Regions from separate parts of the Desulfovectis peckii genome, predicted to be linked through region 3. Evidence: riboswitches for the same ligand, from Rfam matches in the RefSeq annotation. Region 3 holds a riboswitch; each other region holds the start of a gene.
The links. Region 3 has a riboswitch for thiamine pyrophosphate ahead of ACZ5NG_RS03330 (thiamine diphosphokinase). Riboswitches for the same ligand answer to the same signal wherever they lie in the genome.
Positions count from the first base shown of each region.

Region 1: linked by a shared signal. The riboswitch ahead of thiM (hydroxyethylthiazole kinase) and the one ahead of ACZ5NG_RS03330 (thiamine diphosphokinase) in region 3 are both predicted to bind thiamine pyrophosphate.
Region 2: linked by a shared signal. The riboswitch ahead of thiM (hydroxyethylthiazole kinase) and the one ahead of ACZ5NG_RS03330 (thiamine diphosphokinase) in region 3 are both predicted to bind thiamine pyrophosphate.

Region 1 is NZ_AP042409.1:498,531-505,995, reverse strand. It holds gene ACZ5NG_RS02565 (molybdopterin-dependent aldehyde oxidoreductase) at 1-486, opposite strand, end outside; gene ACZ5NG_RS02560 (molybdopterin-binding protein) at 538-1,563, opposite strand; gene ACZ5NG_RS02555 (sigma-54-dependent Fis family transcriptional regulator) at 1,889-3,904, opposite strand; gene panD (aspartate 1-decarboxylase) at 4,020-4,421, opposite strand; gene ACZ5NG_RS02545 (hypothetical protein) at 4,472-4,594, opposite strand; gene thiM (hydroxyethylthiazole kinase) at 4,599-5,432, opposite strand; TPP riboswitch at 5,501-5,600, opposite strand; gene ACZ5NG_RS02535 (ABC transporter permease) at 5,729-7,465, opposite strand, start outside.
Region 2 is NZ_AP042409.1:487,985-495,449, forward strand. It holds gene ACZ5NG_RS02475 (bacteriohemerythrin) at 1-196, opposite strand, end outside; gene ACZ5NG_RS02480 (hypothetical protein) at 654-1,091, shown strand; gene ACZ5NG_RS02485 (hypothetical protein) at 1,321-2,277, opposite strand; gene ACZ5NG_RS02490 (hypothetical protein) at 2,485-2,742, opposite strand; gene ACZ5NG_RS02495 (hypothetical protein) at 3,227-3,790, opposite strand; TPP riboswitch at 4,470-4,581, shown strand; gene thiM (hydroxyethylthiazole kinase) at 4,683-5,504, shown strand; gene thiE (thiamine phosphate synthase) at 5,491-6,132, shown strand; gene ACZ5NG_RS02510 (HAD family hydrolase) at 6,129-6,785, shown strand; gene thiD (bifunctional hydroxymethylpyrimidine kinase/phosphomethylpyrimidine kinase) at 6,811-7,465, shown strand, end outside.
Region 3 is NZ_AP042409.1:667,341-674,805, forward strand. It holds gene ACZ5NG_RS03310 (cell division protein FtsA) at 1-1,673, shown strand, start outside; gene ACZ5NG_RS03315 (TatD family hydrolase) at 1,908-2,672, opposite strand; gene murI (glutamate racemase) at 2,659-3,480, opposite strand; gene ACZ5NG_RS03325 (helix-turn-helix domain-containing protein) at 3,623-3,937, shown strand; TPP riboswitch at 4,026-4,135, shown strand; gene ACZ5NG_RS03330 (thiamine diphosphokinase) at 4,228-4,863, shown strand; gene ACZ5NG_RS03335 (thiamine-binding protein) at 4,882-5,178, shown strand; gene ACZ5NG_RS03340 (ABC transporter permease) at 5,183-5,938, shown strand; gene ACZ5NG_RS03345 (ABC transporter substrate-binding protein) at 5,944-6,948, shown strand; gene ACZ5NG_RS03350 (ABC transporter ATP-binding protein) at 6,957-7,465, shown strand, end outside.

The DNA of each region.
Region 1 (7,465 bases), 170 kb from region 3:
CCGCATTTCGCCCCGAATGACCTTGGCGGCAGCCATTACAGCGTCCACTATTGGCTTATAGCCGGTGCAACGGCAGGCATTGCGGTTCTTCTTGAACCAGGCACGAACTTCCTCCCGTGTGGGGTTGGGGTTTTTGTCCAAAAGCACTTTAGCCGACAGGATAAATCCAGGACTGCAGAAACCACATTGAGCACAGCCGTAAGCTATCCAAGCAACCTGTAACGGATGAAGGTTGTCAGGGGTAGCCAGCCCTTCAATGGTGGTAATATTAGCCTCATCGCGGACTCTTTTCATCTTCACGATACAAGAGCGTACTACTTCGCCGTCCATGATGATGGAACAAGTTCCGCATTGACCTTGATTACAGCCTACTTTACAGCCGGTGAGCAACAGCTGTTCCCGCAATACGCTGGCTAGGCTGGCTTCAGGGTCTACAAGCAAGGTTCTGGGGATACCGTTGATGTTTAATACCTTTTTTGTCAGCATTCTTTCAACTCCTTTGTTTAATTTATTATATTAAGGCCAAAGGCCCCGGTATTAACTACCCTTACCAAAGTAACAGTGAGGATAAGTGCAAGTATCACAGACATTACATAAACCGCCATGGGCTAAACTGATGATATCCTTACGGGTGATCTTCTCTCCGGCTAAAATCCGAGGAAGCACAAGATCAAAAACTGTTGTCCGATGGTACATTACACACCCGGGCAAACCTAAGATGGGAATATCATCTATATACGCCAGCATAAACATGGACCCCGGAAGAACAGGTGCGCCGTATACTACCACTTCCCCGCCGGCAGCTCGGATGCCGGCCGGGCTGACATCATCAGGGTCTACTGACATGCCCCCGGTAATAAGAACTATTTCCGCACCTTCTTCAATCAGTTCTTTTATTGCATTGGAAATCATGGAAATATCATCATTAGCATAAATCTGCCTGATAACCTGGTTGCCTAATTCTTCCAGCTTTCGCCGAATAACAGGACCAAACCGGTCTTTAATTCTACCGTGATAAACTTCACTGCCTGTGGTAACGATTCCCGCTTTCAAGGATTTTAAGGGTTTTACTTCAAAAACCGGGTAGTTTAGGCCTGCGATTTGCTCCACTTTTTCAATTTTCCCTTTATCTATCACTAAAGGGACCACCCGGCATCCGGCCAAAGTCCTGCCTTTTTTAACTACTTGGTTAGAATGGATGGATGCTACTACGATTTCATTAATAAAATTAATATCTTCTAAGGCCTGGGTATTAATTTTTAATAAGCCGTTCAGATCAGCCTTTAATTCCACTTTTCCTTCTTTAGGTTCTGTTAGGGTTATTCCCGGGCCGGTTATTGCCTGGGCAATCCTGATTGCCGCATCGTTTTCATGAAGGGTGTTTTCATTTATTTCCCAGACATAGAGGTGTTCTTTCCCCAGATTAAGTAATTTAGGTATATCTTCCTGTTGAACGATATGACCTTTTTTAAAGGCCCTGCCTTTCACTTTGCCAGGAACAATCTCCGTTATGTCATGGCACAATACCATTCCTACCGCATCAATTACAGGTATCGTTTTCATCTATCGGCATCCCCCCTTAGTAAAAACCCAGTGTTTTGCTTACTCTGCCAATTACAGAATCACTGTGTTTCTTTTTTCAAAATTTAATCACATGATTAAATTTCGAAAATTTGATAAACTCACTATGTTTGTATACGCAAAATTTATGCCAGCAAAAAGAAAAACCAACTTTCTTCGTGAAAAGCAAGTTGGTTTAAGGTTTTATCATTATTTCCTTAGATTTTAAAAAGAAGGCCACCTGTGACATTATGTGAAAAAAGTGTTACCTTGAATAAAATAGGTAACACTTTTTTCACACTTAGGTAACACTTAGCAAATTCTTATATTAGTTTTTTATTGAATAAAGACGCATTTTATTATAAATTGTTTTCCGGGAAACCCCCATTTCCCTGGCCACTTTACTGATGTTTCCGCCGTGTTTATCCAATAGAGCCAGGATTTGTTGTTTTTCCCTTTCCATTGCCTGTTTTTTCCTCTCTTCCCGGCTGTTTAGTGAAGAAGAGTAGGTTTCTCTACTTTTCGAATCGGCTTGGGCAGCCTCCCGCAATTCCGGGGGTAGATTTTTTACGGTGATGACTCCGTTTTCGGCAAAATGGGCAAAATGGGCAACCCGCTCTACCACGTTTTGTAATTCCCGCACATTACCCGGCCAATTATAATTCATTAAACATTCTATTACCCCCGGCTCCACCTGAAAGGTACAATTCCAGTCAGAAGACAACTTATCTAAAAAATGTTGAAAAAGAAGGGGCACATCTTCCTTACGCCGCCGTAGCGGTGGAATGGTAATAGTGATTACATTTAATCTATAAAATAAATCTTTGCGAAAAGTGCCTTTTTCCACTTCTTGCCGCAAGTCTTTATTAGTGGCACAGATTAAACGCACATTCACCGGAATCATCCTGGTACTACCGATCCGGGCTACTTTTTTTTCTTGTATAACTCTAAGTAAAGCTGTTTGTTGTTCAAGGGGCATATCCCCGATTTCATCCAGAAATAAAGTGCCTCCGTTGGCTAATTCAAATTTCCCCGGTTTGCCACCTTTTTTGGCACCGGTAAATGCTCCTTCTTCATAGCCGAACAGTTCACTGCCAATTAACTCCCGGGGGATGGCTGCACAGTTGACGGCTACAAAGGGCCCGTTGCTTCGGAAGCTGCCGTTATGGATAGCTTGGGCAAAAACCTCCTTACCTGTACCGCTTTCTCCTTGCAATAAAACGCTGGAGCTGCTGACAGCGGTGAGTTTGGCTAAACGAATAATTTTCAGAATTTCAGGACTCTGGCTGATAATATCTTTAAATTCCAAGCTTGCACTATGTCCACTCAATCTGTTTACCAGATTTTGTACTTGATTAATGGGCCGAATAATAATTATTCCACCGGTTACTTCTCCCTGTTCATTGATGACAGGTTCTGAAGAAGCCAGGTAATAACTGACCCCCTCTTTGTTTTCCACCATAATATCCACATCGGAAAACTGTTCATATATAGAAAACTTCTTACCTTTTAAAAAAGATGATCTGAATTCAAACAACTCACTGACCGGCGCTCCGATAATATTTTTTTCACTCCGGCCTAAAAGAACCCGGGCCGCCGGATTTACTTCTGTCACTTTTCCGTCTTTACTGACAATAATCACACCGTCGGAAACGGTTTTAAAGAAGTTAGTCAATCTTTTATTTACCAAAGCTAATTCATTATTTTTCTGTTGAATCCTAAGCTGAGCCATAATAGCCTCTGCTGCCGCCACTACCATGCCCAGTGTATGTAAGTGAGAGGCATAGGAAGGACCTGAAATATCAAGAATGGCTGTAAGATTTCCTCGGTTGTCAAAAATCGGGGCAGCGGAACAGGTTAAACAATGATGCTTCTGACAATAATGCTCCGGGCCGGATACTTGGACATGTTTCCTCATTACCAACGCAGTGCCAATCGCATTGGTACCTGCTTCTTCTTCACTCCAATTTGATCCGATAAAGAAATTTCTGGTTAAGGGCTTTTGCATTGAATGTTTATCAGCAAAGAGCTCGATAATATTCCCCTTTTCATCTGTTAAAACAACAACAAAACCGGTACCTCTAACGAATTTATAAAGATTGGCCATAAACGGCCTGGCTATTTGAATAAGGTTCTCTTTTTCTTTTCTTACCTTCCTAATTGTTTGTTCATCTAGAGAGCGGTGGATTTCGGGATTAAATGGGTCGATTCCTAAAGAATAACACCTTTTCCATGATTCCAATATGGGAAGACGAACCTCTACCCCATTTTCCCTACCTGTACGGATAAATTTTTCCCATTGAGTATAAACATAATCCTGCTCAGTTAATAAAACCATACTCATTAAAATCACCCCGTACACGAAATCCGACCAAAAAGAAAAGCTTTTTATTACACTATATCATTAACCGATGAAAATTAACAGTCACAATTTCACCCCACACTTAGCTCGGTGCATTTCAAAAATCTTTTTCATAATGGGAAGTTTTAGTAAAAGGCTTTTCTATGCCGGTATTTTGTATCCGGTTATTTTCATCGACAAAAATTACGGTGGGCCGGTGCCTTTTGGCTTCCTCGTCGGTTAAATATGTATAACTGATGATAATTACGATATCGCCGGGTTGAACCAAGCGGGCGGCGGCACCGTTAAGGCAGATGACCCCGGAACCGGGAGGGGCGGGAATGACGTAGGTTTCCAAACGGGCCCCGTTGTTATTGTTGACGATCTGCACCTTTTCGTTGGGCAGAATATCGGCAGCTTCCAGGAGTTCACTGTCAATGGTGATACTGCCTACGTAATTCAAATCGGCCTCGGTAACCCTGGCCCGGTGAATTTTTGATTTCATCATCACTCGAAACATGTTTATTTCACCTCCGGCAAAAAATTATCAAAATCTATAGCCAAAACTATTTAACCTTTTTCCAAGATTTTTTCTTCATCTGTTAATAAGTCTTTGTCTTTCGGCTTTAATACATGCACCTCAATTGACAGGGCTAAATTGATTATTTTTACTGCAATTAAGGTATTCATCATTAAACTAAACCGCCTCTATCTCAAATGGATTGTTAGCAATGTCCTCTGCACTTGCTTTATACAGTTCGTCAAGGAATTGAATCTGAAAGCTCCCCGGACCCTTTACCTTTTTTTCAGCGCGGGTTCCCGCCAAATTGTATACCGCAGTACCGGTAAGAGCCGCAATAAACGGTGATGCAGCCGTTGCATAGACCGCGACGACTCCACCCAATGAACAGCCTGCTCCGGTAATTTTAGGCATAAAGTGCGACCCTCCATAAGAGTAGGCGATAACAGTTCCATCGGTGACTAAATCCGTTTCTCCGGATACAGCAACCGCTCCGCCTGTCCATTTGGCCAGTGAGACAGCGGCAGTCTTTGCCGCTTTTACAGAATCCGTGGAATCAACACCACGCACCTTGGAGGTAGCCGTTCCACCCTCTAACTCCCATAGACCGGCCAGAGCAATAATTTCCGAAGCATTTCCTCTGATTATATCGGGTTTGTATTCTTTAAACTGCCTTAACAACTGAGTTCGCAGGGAACCAATCCCCACAGCCACCGGATCCAGCACCCAAGGCTTACCTGTATCATGCAATACTTTTGCTACATAGGGTAAAGCCTGCTCATGAATCGGTAAAAGTGTGCCGACGTTTATATAGATAGCTCCGCCGGCTTTGGCCAAAAACTCACCCTCTTCGGGTAGATAAACCATGGCGGCGGAGCCGCCGACGGCCAACTGAGCATTGGCTACAAAATTAATCGTAACCATATTGGTAATTGACCCGGCCATTGGATTCGTCCGCTTTACCGTTTCCACCGCTTGAAAAATTTGCTTTTGAATCTCCTCTTTAGTCATTTCCCCTTCTCCTTTTATTGGTATAACCTTTAAAAAAAAAGCGCTCCCTCATAAGGAACGCACTTCTTCATTAATACTTAGTTGCTTCCCTACGACAGTGTTAACTGACAGGTTCAAAGGGTCAGGTTTTACCTTCTCAACTCAAAATGAGTTCCCCCGCAACTTTTCTTATAAAATATCTCTTGTAACCTTATGGTGTCAAGTTCCATTAAGTTTTGCAGGAACCTTGTTCTCCTGAAGAAGTCAAAAATATGTGACCGGACCTCCACCCACGCAACATGGAAGAAGCAAATCAACTATGGTACAACAAATCGCTTCAAGTAATTTATATACCGCGAACGAACCGAAATATAGTAGATAATATTCAATATTAAAAATGCCCCTATAACTACTAAGAACTGCTTAAAAACTGACGAATACAATACTGTTTGCAGCACAGTGATGGCAAAATAAGTGTGCATGCCGGCAAGAATAAAAGGCACAAAAAACAACACTGCAATTTGAATACTGGCTACCTTTTTCATTTCATCAAAACTTAAACCTAATTTTGATATGCCAATATATTTGCTCTTTTCCCGGTTCAAGTCGGTATATAGCCTGAAATACAAAAAGCTACTGGCTCCCAAAAAGAATATTGCCCCCAGGAAGAACCCTACATATAAAAACAATTTCTTGTTTTGATTCTCCAAAGTATATCCTTCTATCCTCGTTGACCAGAAATATTGGCCCCGTTCACCTACCCCAAGTTCTTCCCTTAGTTTTTCAGTAACTTCAAGAGTGTTTAGCCAATCGGGAATATCATAGGAATATGAATGGTATTTTTCCTGTACACCGGTTATTTTATTATAGGTTTCATCATTAACGACAATCAAGTTTTGAAACAAGCCGGAGTAGAAGATAACTTTGGGCGCTACTCCAACTACTTTAAGATTTATTTCTCCGTTATCAAGGGAAATGCTTTGCCGGCTTAATGTCTTATCTCTTTTGGGATCATATCTTACATAGACCGGAACCAATAATGTCTGATCCTTATCCAGAACCGCCTGCTCCAATCCCAGGGCAGCTGCCCGGTTGTTATAATCCGACTGCCTAATTATATGGGCTACTTGATTGTTATGGGAAACCTGCTTGATCACTTCACTTTTGTATTTTTCGTACTTAAAGCCATGACTTGCCAGCATTTCATCAATTGTTTTTATGTGTTGCCCTTCATTTTCATTGCCGCTATATGAGGTGTAAGTGAGGGCAAATGGATTGTCTTTTAGGGCCTCATCCTTAACCACTGAACTTAGGGCATATACTCCGGTTATAGCAGTAAAGGCAACCGCCGAAAGAATAGTTACTAAAAAAAGCATCCGTGTATTATCTCTCATCCGGTAAATGAGATCCGAAATCCATAGCATATTGGTTTTATGCAGGTAGAAACTTCTCTTCCCCTTCAGCCGGTGTAATACAAAAACACTGAACTGGGAGAAAAACAAATAAGTGCCCATAACCACTGAAGTTGTGATTATAATTTCAGCATATGGGAGGTCTTCAATGAATAAAACAACCTTGTCTAAAAACGGGTTTAAATCATACAATTGGGGAGATAAGGCCATAAAATAACCTAAACCCAACAACAGCACTGCGGCCAAAGATTGAACTTTAGAAAACTTTATCTCCCTGTTAGGTCTTTTTGTTCCCTTTAACAGATTAATGATGTTACTTGTGCGTATGATAAGCGGAGTTAAAGCTGATATACCCAGGAATATCAATATAAAGAATCCTGCGGTCAACAGTATCGCTTCAGATGGAAAATAAAAAGACAGGGAACCAAAAGATAAAATGCTGCTTAAAAGCATTAAAAAAAGCTTGGAAAATACCAATCCCACGGTGATACCGACAATAATGGCTAAACATCCGATGATCATATTTTCCAGGAAAACCAGCCGCCTAAGCTGTTTTTTGGACATTCCCAGTATCATCAGAATGCCGAATTCCTTGCTACGCACTTTCAAAAAGGCGCTCACTGAGATCAGCACAAAGAAAAA
Region 2 (7,465 bases), 180 kb from region 3:
CCATATAGGCTTCTTCATCTCTAAAGTGTTGCTTTGTGTATTCATCTAAGAAATCAAGCATTTGACCAATATACTCTTTTGCTCTCTGTTCCTTTCCGGCTTGAAACAGCATATTCGCCTTTTCAAACAATGTTTTGTGTTGATCATCAATATGTTTAACACCGACCGACAAGTTAGGAGTCCATTTTATTGCCATATAAATCCTCCTTAATTAGACTATTTTTATCCTATTTGGCAGAATACTTCCCTTTAATAGGCATTAGCGCCTTAATCTCCGTTGACAAAGCGGATACACCTCAAGCTTATGAAATCAAACTGCTTGGCAATCTTCACTTCAAATTTAACTAGGCAATTAACTGGTGGGTAGTTCGTTATGTAGATTTTATACCTTTTTTTGGATAAATTCAATAGATTTTCAGAATAATGACACAATTATGAGCTTTTTACCCTTAACCGGGCCTGTCATGGGGACGTTCCTTATGGCAGGTTTAGCGCTTTGTATTTGTCGTATAATACAAAAAAGCTATTATTCATCGGAAACTTTTATAATGAAGTTGGAGCAAAGCCATAAAGTATAGGCCTTGGACTTTTTCAAAAACAGGCTTTTTTAAGCTTTGCTCTAAAGTAATGAAGGTTCGGAGAAATGAGGGTATTTGCTTAAGTTAATGAATTTTTCCACCCAATTACAATATGACCCATGGGAGCCATCCATTATACCGGCGGAACTGATCAAGGGATTTCACATGAGCTTTTGGCTCTCCTGGCTTGAGTTCTGGAAAGGTGATATTGAAGAACTAAATAAGCAATTTAAAGGTAACTGGGCCTATAAAGACTATTATGGCAGTGATTCCCCAATTGCATTAGTAGAGCACTACCGTAAGGAAATCCACACTGCCCTTAAAATCGGAGTCAAGTATGTGGTATTTCACGTCAGCCATTCCCGCCTCCAGGACAGTTACACTTACCACTTTACTTACACTGACAGGGAAGTGGCGGAAGCTTTTATAGAATTGCTAAATGAAGTGCTGGCAGGGGTACCGGCAGATTTCTATTTAAACATAAAGCTAAAAAAATTTTCCGTCGACCTGTAATAATGCAAAAACCCCTGGGGATCGACGAAAAAAAAACCGCCCATCTATGGAAAAGTTGGCAAATGTTAAAAACGGTGATTGGTTTAAGCGGGGTGTTTCAGTAGATACTTCAAAGAGTCAAGTACTGCAAATTGACAACTCAGACCATCGGCCAGTGCTGGCTTACGTATATACCGGTTAATGAAATAGGGGGTTTTAAACCCCCCCTCTTCTTTTTTAGTCTCCAGTTTTAATCTCTGGTGACTTCAGTGCTGATAAAATTTCCTATCGGTGTTCCATCTTTCAGTAGTTTCCATACCCTTACAAAGTTACCCGTGTCTGAATCGGTAACCAATAAGATGTATTCATCAAAATCATCACTTATTTTAACAAGATCTATCACACGCCAATAGTGAAAGTTATCTAAGGCTATGTCAAAAAGTTTGCGCAAACTGCCGGTACCCGGCCTGTATTTGTAAAGATTTCCACCAGTGTCCACGATATATAAAGAAAAATCTTGATAATCTAATATTCTAGTGGTAGAAGAAGTTGTGGAAAAGCTTTTTGCTATGATTTTCCGCAGATCATATGTATTTATTATGCTTCCTTTACCATCTAATTCGAAGACTATGCTGCTGAAGGGTATTCTTTGATGAAGCTCCACAAACAGGTGATCATTCTTACCCACAAAAATTCCACTAAAATATGCATCTTCCTGTTGTTGATCGGAAGGAAGGTTTTCAAAAGCAAAAAACAGTTTTTTTTCTCCCTCTGGTGTTATTTTCAATACCTGTTTAGCTGATACCAGGTAAAAGTTACCTTTTTGATCCAAATCCATTGAGGTATAGTTGTCATTATCCGAAAAGATCTTTTTGTTCTCTTTTTTCCGGACATCAATCATGTAGAGACTCGAGCCGGTTAGAGCCGCTATCTCGGAGGGGTTTACCACGGCAAATTCCATTATTATATTTTCCTTTTTAAACCCCTCAGGCAACCAAGATGTGAGATCATAAATTGTTCCCCGGTCGTATATTTTTATTGCAGAATATGTGTCTAAAAAATATAAATAATTCTCATGTACTTCTATCTGAGTAGGGTTATTCAGCTGGCTTTTTACTTTCCAGGATGTCGTTGAACAAGCAGTTATTGTCACTGTTATTAATAAAGATAAGACAATCAGGATAATTACCTGTAATTTTTTGGACATTTTTCCGCGCCCCAAAAAAATTTCTTATCACTAAAAACCTACTTTAAAAAATCTCTCAATAATAATAATAGGCGGATAAATGGCCTACTTTGTTCCGCTCTCCGCAACAAAATCTTTCAACGACCCTGCCAGCAAGATTAACCTTTACCTTCTCCAGGCAGGAAAGAACCCCTCCCATCAAAGTTTTATAAGGCAACTGACACGTTGCTACTCTTTCAAGGATTTCGATATCTTTTCGTATTCGTCTCGGTTACCTTCATCGTTTACAAGCATATATCCCTGAATGTGAATTTCATTTTTAGTAAACTCATAACTACAAATATGCTTAGCCCAAGCGGAGATGTCGCTAATTTTACCTGGTCCTTCTAAATCCTCTGTGAAGATTATTCGCCCTTCCAGAGATGTACTGTCGCCTTTCATCTCTGTTACCATTAACACTTCAAATTTTTCCGGGTCATACCACAATTGTTTTACCATCTTTTCAGTTGGTATCCCTGGATTATTCCGCATAAATATTCCGTAATACTGAAAACGCTCCGGTAGATATTCAGGAGTTACAAGGTTATAGCCGGACTGATTTTTAACTTCCTTAGCAAGTAACCTGTTCGTATTCCTCTAACAACATACTATGTATGTCCTCCACCATAATCTTTTCACTGGAAGGCATCTTCGGTAACAACCCACTCAATTCAACAAATATGTCCCGGGCTTGTTCAATCTTCTGTGAGTTATCATCACGTATCCCTTTAATAGCTAATTGAAAACCGTCATTTACACTCGGAAATGGCCCTGATTTTCCGTTTGTAGCCTACCTATGAGGGATTGAAATGAAAATAAAAAGGCCCAATTGCGGGCACTTTTAGCCGGTTTGTAGTCTACCTATTATGTACCCTTTGAGCAAGGATGTAGCAAAATATGAGAAAGATGCATCGCCAATTACAAAAAATTTTTATCTATTCTCATATTGCTTCTTAAAAAAATAGCTTAATCCACATATACAAATAATTAAGCCCAATATTGCAGGTTTTAGAATAGATATGCCTGCTTCACCGCTAAATGCAATGCTCCAAATAAATTTCAGCACAGCTGCCCCTATGATGACACCTACAAGCCATTTCCAGTTTCTTTTCCATGCTGCTGTAATAAGCATAAAGAAAAATAGGGGTACTGCCAAACTCATAACTATTTTGGGAGCGGTCCATGCACTTTTAAGGTAATCCATTTCAAAAGCTAAAAATTCCAAAACCTGAGGATTACTTGTAGCTGGGACAGGAAACCAGAACATACTTGTAAACAGAGCGAATATTGAAGCGAATATGCCGGTAAAACTTTTCTTAAACGCAAATATAACCATCGGTATAATAAATAAAGGCCTTATATACCAGCTTAATATATTATGATGCCTTTCAAATGCCCAATTAAAGAACATATCATTGGTCAGAAATAATACTATAAATGTTATGGTAGCAGCTGCAAATAGCATCCCTATTATAAAATCTGTTTTCTTATTCATGGCAAGCCTCCTTTAATTTTTTTATTCTGAATCTGATTTAGCCGATGTATTATTTTCTTTGGAGAATTGCTTGCCTAAGGCAGCGTATTGAGGATGTTTTTTAGAAAGTCCTCTCGCGTCAGTTTTTATTAAAGCTTATCAAAACCCATTGATATGTTCCCACGAACAGATGGTTTCAAACATTAGCCATAGAGTTATTTAGACTTTATGGCTTTTTTTATTGCTTTAAGCCCATTTGCGTTTCAGGCAAATATAAATTCTTTCTTGTAAAATCCAGTATTCTAAAACTTAGGGCAAATGGCTTGCACACTAATACAAAAAAAGATGGTCGGTATTTACTGCTGCGTGAGTACAAACAGTATTGATGGGTTATCCGAAAGTGCGGCATAAAAAAACTGGACCCCATTTTTGGTAGTCCGGTTATACAGCTTTTCTTTTTTCATCTGTCTACTTGACAGGGAGCATATCACCCGCTTTGAAGGAAGCGGGTTTTTTTGTGTGTGCTCTGCACGCAACAATTTGGCGAGACAAGCTTCTTTATTTTACTGCTGGCATCTTATTTCTTTTTTCTTACAACAATTTTACACTATGGTGAATTATTAAGGTTGATTTTTATTGCTATGCTGTAATATAATCATACGGTATATAACATAATTATGCGATATGGAATAATTAAAACTAAATAACAAAGGGGAGCTTGCTTTAAGCAGGCTGAGAGTAAGCTGTATTGCTTAGACCCTTAGAACCTGACTTGGGTAATGCCAACGTAGGGAAATAAATTTGCAGGAATTTCTGCGTATATGAATTACTGCATATATGCTTTTGTTGGCATGTATGCAGTTTTTTTGTACTGCTGACAGGCCATCAGTTTGTAATTTAAGGGGGAGATGCCATGATGAAAAAATGCTTGGAAAACGTCCGTAGAAAAATGCCGCTTATTCACAATATTACAAACTATGTAACGGTAAATGATGTGGCAAATGTGCTTCTTGCTTGTGGGGCTAAACCGATCATGTCTGATGATCCGGAGGAAGTGGAAGAAATCACCTCCATCTGTGGAGGGCTGAATATTAATATCGGAACCCTGAACAAAAATACCATCCCCGCCATGTTTCTTGCCGGAAAAAAAGCAAACCAACTGGGGCATAAGGTTTTGCTTGATCCGGTTGGGGCAGGGGCAAGCAGGCTGCGTACAGATACGGCCCTCAAGTTGCTTAAAGAGATTAAGTTTAATGGGATCAGAGGTAATATTTCTGAGATCAAGACATTGGCCCTGGGAAGTGGAAGAACAAAGGGTGTAGAAGCTGATGTTGCAGATGCCGTAACCGAAGATACCCTTGACGATGGAATAACTTTTGTAAAAGCCTTTGCCAAAAAGGCAGGATGTATTATAGCAGTTACGGGGGCAATTGACCTTGTTAGCGATGGAGATAAATGCTATGTCATCAGAAATGGCAGGGCGGAAATGGCAGAAATCACCGGCACCGGTTGCCAGCTTTCTGCAATGATAACGGCTTTTCTTGTGGCCAATCCGGATAATGAACTTGAGGCAGCCGCAGCTGCTGTCTGTGCCCTGGGGCTGGCGGGAGAAATAGGATGGAGCAATATGCAGCCTGGCGATGGAAATTCCACATATCGGAACAGAATTATTGATGCAATTTATAACATGGATGGAGAAAGCCTGGAGAGAGGAGCAAAGTATGAAATTCGATAAGAAGAGTTTACTTTTATATGCTGTCACCGACAGGTCCTGGCTTGGCAGTGAAACCCTCGAAAGTGCGGTGGAAAAGGCGCTGATAGGCGGTGCCACCATTGTGCAACTTAGAGAGAAAGAACTGGATACGGAAAAATTTCTCGCGGAAGCAAAAGTGATTAAAGAATTGTGTAAAAAATATCAGGTACCTTTTATTGTCAATGATAATGTAGATATAGCCATAGCGGTGGATGCCGACGGAGTACACGTAGGGCAAAAGGATATGGAAGCCGGCAAAGTACGCGAACTGATCGGTAGAGATAAAATTCTTGGAGTGTCAGTGCAGACAGTGGAACAGGCGGTATTGGCAGAAAAAAGAGGAGCGGATTATTTGGGAGTGGGGGCGGTATTTCATACCGGTTCCAAGGCTGATGCGGATCATGTAAGCTATGAAACCCTAAAAGAAATCTGTAAAACAGTAAGTATACCTGTTGTGGCAATTGGGGGCATAAACAAAGATAACATAATGGAATTGTCAGGCTCCGGAATATGCGGCATAGCCGTTATCAGCGCAATTTTTGCCCAGCCTGACATTGTGAAGGCTACTGCCCAATTAAAAGAGTTAACCCAAAAGCTGGTGAAGCTATGATTAAAGGAGCAATCTTTGACCTGGATGGAACCGTTTTAGATTCCATGCAAGTCTGGGATAAGGCAGGGGAAATGTTTTTAAAAAGTATGGGGATTGAGGCAGAGCCCGGCTTGAGCAAAATTATGTTTTCCATGAGCATGACCGAAGGAGCTGAATTTTTAAAGGACAGGTACCGCCTGGATATGGATATACCTGCAATAATGGCGGGAATTAACCGCACCATTGAAGATTTTTATTCTTATCAGGTTCCACTAAAGGAAGGCGTGGAACAATTCTTAAAAGACATGAAGCAAGCGGGAATTAAAATGGTGGCGGCAACGTCCAGTGACAGGCAGGTTGTGGAAAGAGCTTTAAAGAGACTTAATGTCATGAATTATTTTGACCGGATATTTACCTGTACGGAAATCGGTGCCGGTAAAGTAAAGCCGGATATTTATCTGGCTGCCGCAAGGTATATGGGAACACTTCCAAAGGAAACATGGGTTTTTGAAGATGCTTTGTACGCAATTCGCACGGCAAAAAAAGCCGGATTCATGACAGTAGGAGTATATGATGCTTCTAGCATGGAAGACCGGGAAGAGATTAAGGCAATCTGTGACATCTATTTAAATAAGTGGGATGATTTTTATAGTTTGCTAGAAAGAATAAACTAAAATATAAAAAGGGTAGGAGAAGAATATGAGAACAGCATTAACGATAGCCGGAAGCGATTCAAGCGGAGGCGCCGGTATCCAGGCAGATATTAAGACCATGACCGCCCTTGGTGTGTATGCCATGAGTGCGATTACGGCCCTGACGGCCCAGAACACAACCGGCGTTACAGACATTATGGAGGTTACACCGGAATTTTTAGGCAAACAGCTGGACAGTGTTTTTACCGATATCTATCCGGACGCTGTCAAGATTGGCATGGTTTCATCGGCTAAATTAATTGAAACCATATCCGAAAAGCTGAAATTTTATAATGCAAAGAACATTGTTGTGGATCCGGTAATGATTTCCACAAGCGGTTCAAAGCTTCTGCAGGATGATGCCATAGAAACCTTGAAATACAGCTTGTTCCCTCAGGCAGTCTTATTGACACCGAATATTCCGGAAGCGTCTGTCTTATCGGGAATAACCATTACAAATGAAAAAGATATGATTAAAGCGGCTGAAATTATCAGCAACCAATTCGGGTGCGCGGTTCTTTGCAAGGGCGGGCATAGGGTAAACGATGCCAATGATTTGTTGTACTATAACCATAAATTCAAATGGTTTATGAGTGAGAAAATTAACAATGAAAATACCCATGGAACCGGATGCACTTTATCCAGTGCTATCGCTTGCGGTC
Region 3 (7,465 bases):
AAGTAAAGGCTTATTTAGAAAAAAAGATTGGCAGTAAATTATCGCGGGTAGCTATCGCTGCTGCCGGGCGTTCCTTAAAAACTGTGCAGTGCCGGGTTGATCATGATGTAGATGAGACATTGGAAATAGATACAAGCTTAGTACGCAGCTTAACGATGCTTGGCCTGCAAGAGGCCCGCAAGGTGCTGGAAAACGAATTAAACTGCAGTGGGTTTTACTGCGTCGGCCACAGCGTGATTGGTTACTATCTGAACGATTATCCAATAACTAATCTTATCGGCCACCGGGGTAAGCGGATTGGTGCGGAACTGTTAGTTACTTTTCTGCCGGATTCTGTTGTTAACAGCTTGTACGCCGTGTTAGAGCGGGTAGGCTTAGAGCCGGTGAGTTTAACCTTGGAGCCGATTGCGGCGGTAGACGTTGCCATCCCCGAAGAGATCAGAATGCTTAATCTGGCTTTAGTGGATATCGGAGCGGGTACATCGGATATTGCCATTAGCGATTACGGCTCGATTGTTGCTTACGGTATGGTACCAATGGCCGGCGATGAAATCACCGAGGCGATAGTTGAGCAACTGCTGGTTGATTTCAATACTGCGGAACGAATAAAACGGCAGCTGGTGACCGGAAAAAATATCCTTTATCAGGATATCTTAGGGATAGAAAATGAAGTGACGGTTGAAGAAGTGATAAAAACAGTTGAACCGATGCTGGAGAAACTGGCCGATAACATTGCCGCTGAAATTAAGCGCCTAAACGGAGAGCGGTTCCCTAAAACCGTTTTTTGTATCGGCGGAGGTTCGCAAATTCCTTTGTTAGCTGAAAAGATAGCACAGCGGCTGCAGCTGCCGAAACAAAGGGTAGCGGTGCGAGATCGGAAGGCGCTGAGTAATGTAGTCAAGCCCAAACAAGATGTTATTGCCGGACCGGAGGGCATTACCGTGCTGGGTATTGCCGCTGTGGCTTTAAAGCAAGCCGGCCACGACTTAATTACCGTAACTGTCAACGGCAGCGAGTGTACCCTGTTTAACTCGCGAAAGTTAACCGTTGCCGATGCTTTAGTAACGGTTAATTATAATCCGCGGGATTTATTGGTGGTAAACGGCAAGAACCTGTCTTTTACTTTGAACGGTGAAGTTAAACGGGTTAGCGGTCAATTAGGCCAACCGGCGCAAATAACGGTTAACGGACAGGCTGCCCATTTGCAAACGCCGATAAAAAACGGCGACCAAATTGAAGTGCAGAAAGCGCAACCGGGAAAAGATGCCGTATTAACACTGGCAGAACTGGTTCAATCATCCGGTACAAATATACAACATGTGCTGGTAAACGGTCAGCCGGCACAAGCAGATTATTTGATACAAGAGGGCGATTCCATCGAGTTTATTGCCAAAACTAAACCGGAAACCCGGTGCGAGCCGCAACCGAAACCGGCCGAAGAACCGGCGAGAAAACAGTATATTACCGTAACCGTCAACGGTGAAAAGGTGGAGCTGACAGGTTTAGATAAACCTGTTTTGGTAGATGTGTTTAACTATATTGATTTCAATATTAACGAAGCCAAAGGCATGGTTGTGCTAAAAGTTAACGGCCAAAAAGCGGGCTATGTCCATCCTTTACACGACGGCGATGTGCTGGAGATATACTGGCAGGAAAAGGATTATGGGATATAAACGAGACCAGGCGGGGTGTCATCCCCGCCTGGTTGTTTATATGTGTAGCTGGTTATGGATGTAGGATAAGTAGGCGACCTACTTCAGTAATGAAAAGACGGTTTTTAGCCGCCAAGGCATTTGACCTTATGCTTTCGATTAGCCCGCTAATTCAAAGCGCATTGCTAACGGAGGATTAGCGCCGAGGACTCCGATTAAAAATCAAGGATGAAAGTACACGGCCGCAGGCGCCCTTTAATCCCCAATGCCAAATACTTCTGCCGCTTTGTTATATGCCAAATTCTCAATAATTTTCGGATCAACACCGTGTTCTTTTAAATAGTTTACCGCTTTAATTACTCCGGTACAGTCATTTTCGTGAAAATTACTGTAGTCGCTGTTCAGCATGCCGTGGGCAAAGCGATCCAAATCTTTTAATAGTGCTTCCGGCGGCACATTTTTCTTGCGGATAGAGATAGCGGGTATGGCGCCGAAATCGTCTATTTGATCGATGGTATCTGTCATTGTGTGGTCAATGACCAGCAGTTTAGGGTCAATACCAACCTGTGTGGCGATTTCAAAATACATATCTACGGTTTGTTTACGGTTTTGAGCCGGTGTGTGCATAATACAGGGCTTGCCGTATTCTTTAGCTACTATGAGATGTGCTTTAACTACATCCCGTTCTAGTTGGCTGTTGTTATTCATGCCAATTTCACCGATTGCTACCACGGTAGGTTCATTGAAAAATTCCGGCAGTCGGTCTATAACCCTAGGCCAATCATGAGGAATGCCGGTAGGATGCAGCCCAACAGCGGTATAAAGTTCAATGCCCAACTTGCTGCAGATATTGCGGTAAAAATCATAGGTTTGCCTAAAGTGATCAAAATAACTTTCCGCATGCTGCGCCCTAGCAACTACCGCACAGCTAATCATTTTAGTAATCCCGCCTTGGGCCATTGCCATTAGCCCTTCATAAGGCATGGTAGTGACGTGCACGTGACTGTCAATAAGCCGCATGTACTTGTCCCCCTAATAATAAACGGTTGACCTTAACGTTTTGTCCAGGCCAAAGCAGTTTTATTACCGGCTCAACAATTTCACTGATGCCGCTGGTATAAAACAGTTCCCTTCCCGGCCGGTTGTTTTTATTGTTTAGCGCCGATTGCTCGAGTACGCGGGCCGTTTGCCTGGCGACTGCTTCTCCGGTGTCAATGATCGTAATATCGGGCCCAACTATTTCTTCAATTAGCGGGCGTAAAAACGGATAATGGGTGCAACCCAAAACAATGGTATCGGCATTTTGCTCTAACAGCGGCCTAATGTATTGAAATAGCATTTTTTTTGCTTCTGGGCAATTAATTTTACCTGCCTCGACCAACTCCACCAAACCGGGACAGGGTTGGGTTACTACCTTAGTTTTGGTGCAATAACGGTTAACCAGGCTTGAAAAGCGATCTCCGGAAAGTGTAACACCCGTTGCCAGTACGCCGATGGTGCCGGTTTTGGTAGCGTTAACCGCCGGTTTAACTGCCGGTTCAACGCCTACTACCGGTACTTGATACCGCCGGCGAATATCATCAAGGGATACAATGGACGCTGTATTGCAGGCTACTACCAGCAGTTTTGCTCCCTGAGAAATTAGAAAATCGCTGATTAAAAATACCCGTTCTTTAATTAATGCCGGCGACTTTTCGCCGTAAGGGCAGTAAAGGGAATCAGCATAATATATTAAATCCTCTTGAGGCAAACGTTTTCTAATTTCCTTAGCTATTGACAATCCACCGACACCGGAATCAAAAATGCCTATTGCTGCAGAATTTTTCATTTGAACACCTCATTCCTAATATATTATAACCACTGCCAATTAATGTAGCAACTTAATGGAAAATCATTGCGATAACCATCAAAATGTACCAGACATGTAAATTCGTAATATGAAAATAATATAATTGAAAGGAGTGAAAATAATGTACACCGCTAAAGAATTAGGAATCCAAGTAAAAAAAGCACGAATGCACCGCAGCAAGAGAAGCGGGGAAGAATTTACTCAAAAACATTTAGCTGCTAAAATCGGCGAAACGACAAAGTGGGTTAGAAAGCTGGAAAAGGGTGAGTTTTATCCCGACTGGCATGCTTTAAACTTTATAGCAGATGTTTGTGGTGTAGATATAGAGTTTTTAATCGGTGAAAAAATGGATGAGATTGAGTACGAAGAAGCGATCAAAGGGGGCGAAGTAGCAGCAACTATTGACAACCAAGATTTAAACCACCATAGTAGTTAGTTTGTTCCGTGGTAAAATAATATTTATCAGCAATTAATATATACCTATTGCCAAATATCCCTTAGGGTTGTAGAATTTGAATATAACTGAATATCACCGGGGGAGCCTATGTTTTAGGCTGAGAGTGGGCTTTTGAGCACCAGACCCTTTAACCTGATCAGGGTAATGCCTGCGTAGGGAAGGTTGATTTTTTCTTGTAAGCACACCTTAACTACGGGTGTGCCTTTTTATTTATGGCTTAAATTTACAAGCTTAGAATAATTTACTAAGATGCGACAGGAGTGTGAATAATGGCCGTAATTATTGCCGGCGGGGAAATTACCGATTACCAAAAAATCAAAACCCTTATTTCTGCCCAGGACTATATAATTTGCGCTGACGGAGGGACACGCCATGCACGGGCTTTAGGACTTATTCCACAGCTAATTATCGGTGATATGGATTCTGTTCTGCCCGAAGAGCTGCAGTATTATCAGCAACGGGGGGCAACCGTTTACCGTTATCCCCGTGAGAAGGATGAAGTAGACACCGAATTAGCCCTTCGGGAAGCGCTGAACAGCGGTCAGCGCCATATACTGCTTGTTGGTGTTACCGGCGGCAGGCTTGATCATACACTGGCTAACATTCATTTGCTGGTGATAGCGGCAAATGCGGGGGTAAAGGCGGTGATGGTTGATGAAAGGCAGCGCATTACACTTATCACTCCGAACATCCCGGCAAAATTGACCGGTTGGCCGGGAAAGCTGCTTTCGCTGCTTCCTTTAACCACCGAGGTAACCGGTGTTAAAAGTCGGGGATTAAAATGGGAACTTAACGGGCGAACTTTTACGGTTGGCAAGCCCTTTGGTATCAGCAATCAGTTTACCGGCAGTATTGCTGAGATCAGCGTTAAAGAAGGTTTTCTGCTGTGTATTTCAGAGGAATAAAACAAGGAGGGAAAAATTATGGCCAATGTTAATTTAAGTTTACAGGTTATACCGCAGGTTAAGGCGGAAGAGACATACTCGGTGGTGGACAAGGCTATAGAAGTCATTCAACGGTCAGGCGTGAAGTATGAGGTAGGCCCGATGGAAACAACCATGGAAGGGGAATTGGATAAACTGCTGGAGATAGTTAAAAAGGCGCAGCAGGCATGTGTAGATGCGGGCGCATCCCGCGTAATTTCTATTGTCAAAATTGATTATGTGCCCGGTGGCGTAACCATGGAAGAAAAAGTAGCTAAATATCGGGTGCAAAAGTAGGATAATGAGTCGAATTAAGTACCGCTACCCACTGCTTTTTATTCTCGGGCTGCTGCTGTTTTGGGAATTGCTGGTAAGAATCTGCCAATACCCCAAGTACCTGCTTCCGGCACCAAGGGATATCCTGGCGACGCTGCCGGAAATGTTGCCGATACTGTCAATGCACAGCCGTTATACTTTGCTGGCCGCACTGGTTGGTTTTATCTTGGCCATTGTGATAGCGTTAATCCTGGCAGTGCTGATGGATATATCCCCCATGCTGCGCCAAGGAATGTACCCCCTGTTAGTTATCTCCCAAACGGTGCCGATTATTGCGGTTGCTCCGCTGTTTATCATTTGGTTTGGATACGGATTGTTACCCAAAGTGATTGTAGTGGCTTTGGTTTGTTTTTTCCCGGTGGTGGTTAGTTTAACCCAGGGAATGCAAGCCGGCGATCCTGATATGGTTAACCTGCTGAAAGTTATGGGGGCAAGCACCTGGCAGATAATTAAAGAAGTGCGCCTACCGGCTGCGCTACCTTCCTTTTTTGCCGGATTAAAAATTGCCGCTACTTACAGCATTATGGGCGCGGTAGTCGGTGAATGGCTGGGGTCCAGCAAAGGCTTAGGAGTGTACATGACCCGGGCACTGCATTCCTTTCAGCTGGATCGTATATTTTGTGCTATTTTAATTATTGCCTTGTTAAGTGTGCTGCTGTTTATGTTGATTGAAATAATCAGTAGAATGGCGATGCCTTGGTATTACAAACAAACAAGATAGGAGGAATGAACTTGAAAAAGTTTGTTTTTGTATTACTTTGCCTGCTGTTAATCATCGGCTTGTCCGCCTGCGGCCAAAAGGAAGAACAGGCTGACAATAAATCACCAAATGGGCAAAATGAAAAAATAACCGTCATGTTGGATTGGTATGCGAACACCAACCATACCGGGCTGTACGTAGCTAAAGAAATGGGCTGGTACGCAGAACAGGGGTTGGACGTAGAAATTATTGAACCTACTGAAGGGGCGACAACCCAACTGGTAGCTTCCGGCAAAGCTGACTTTGGTGTTAGTTATCAAGAAGATGTGACTATGGCCCGGGCCAATGATGTGCCGGTAGTATCTATTGCTGCGGTAATACAACACAACACATCTGCTTTGGCTTCCAAAAAAGAAGACAACATTACCACGCCTAAAGATTTAGAAGGAAAACGTTACGGCGGTTGGGGGTCACCTTCCGAAGAAGCTACTATTAGAGCAATAATGGAGAAGAACGGTGCTGACTTTTCAAAAGTAGAGTTAATTAATCTCGGACAATCTGACTTTTTTACCGCTTTAGAACGGGATATTGACTTTACCTGGATTTATTACGGTTGGGACGGCGTTGAGGCAGAAAGAAGAGGGTTTCCGCTTAATGTCATCATGCTAAAAGATCTTGATCCGGCATTGGATTATTATACGCCGGTGTTAATCACCAGTGAAGAGAAGATAGCTAAAAATCCGGAGCAGGTAGAAAAATTTATGGCAGCAACTGCCAGGGGCTATCAATATGCGATTGAAAATCCGGTTGATGCGGCAGAAATCTTATTAAAATATGCTCCTGAACTAAATAAAGAACTGGTTGTTGCCAGTCAAAAATGGCTTGCTCCCAAATATCAAGAAGATGCCGAACGCTGGGGCGAACAAAAATTGGAAGTGTGGGAAAATTACGCCCGCTGGATGCATGAGCAGGGATTACTGCCGGCAGAAGTTGATGTAAAAAAAGCGTATACTAATCAGTTTCTTCCCTAGAGTGAACGATGCACAAAATAGAAGTTATTGATGTCAGCAAAAGTTTTACTGTTAAAGGACAAGTGACGCCGGTACTGGAGCAGGTATCACTGCATGTGCAAACCAATCAGTTTGTCAGCTTGTTAGGCCCCAGCGGGTGCGGTAAAAGCACATTATTCAATATAATTTGCGGGCTGGTTGATTTAGACAGGGGCAGTATATTGCTGGACGGTAAAGAAAGCCGGGACGGCAGGCAGTTAAGTTATATGCCGCAAAAGGATCTTTTAATGCCCTGGCGGCGGGTCATTGATAATGTCACTTTGCCCCTGCGGTTAGCCGGTGTCAACCGTCGTGCCGCTGTTGAAGAAGCAATGTCGCTGTTCGATATATTTGGCCTTAAAGGCTTTGAAAATCACTATCCGGCAGAACTGTCCGGCGGGATGCGCCAGCGTGCCGCTTTAATGCGCACCTTTTTAACTAAAAGAGATATTATGCTGCTGGATGAACCCTTTGGCGCCTTGGATGCAATCACCAGGTT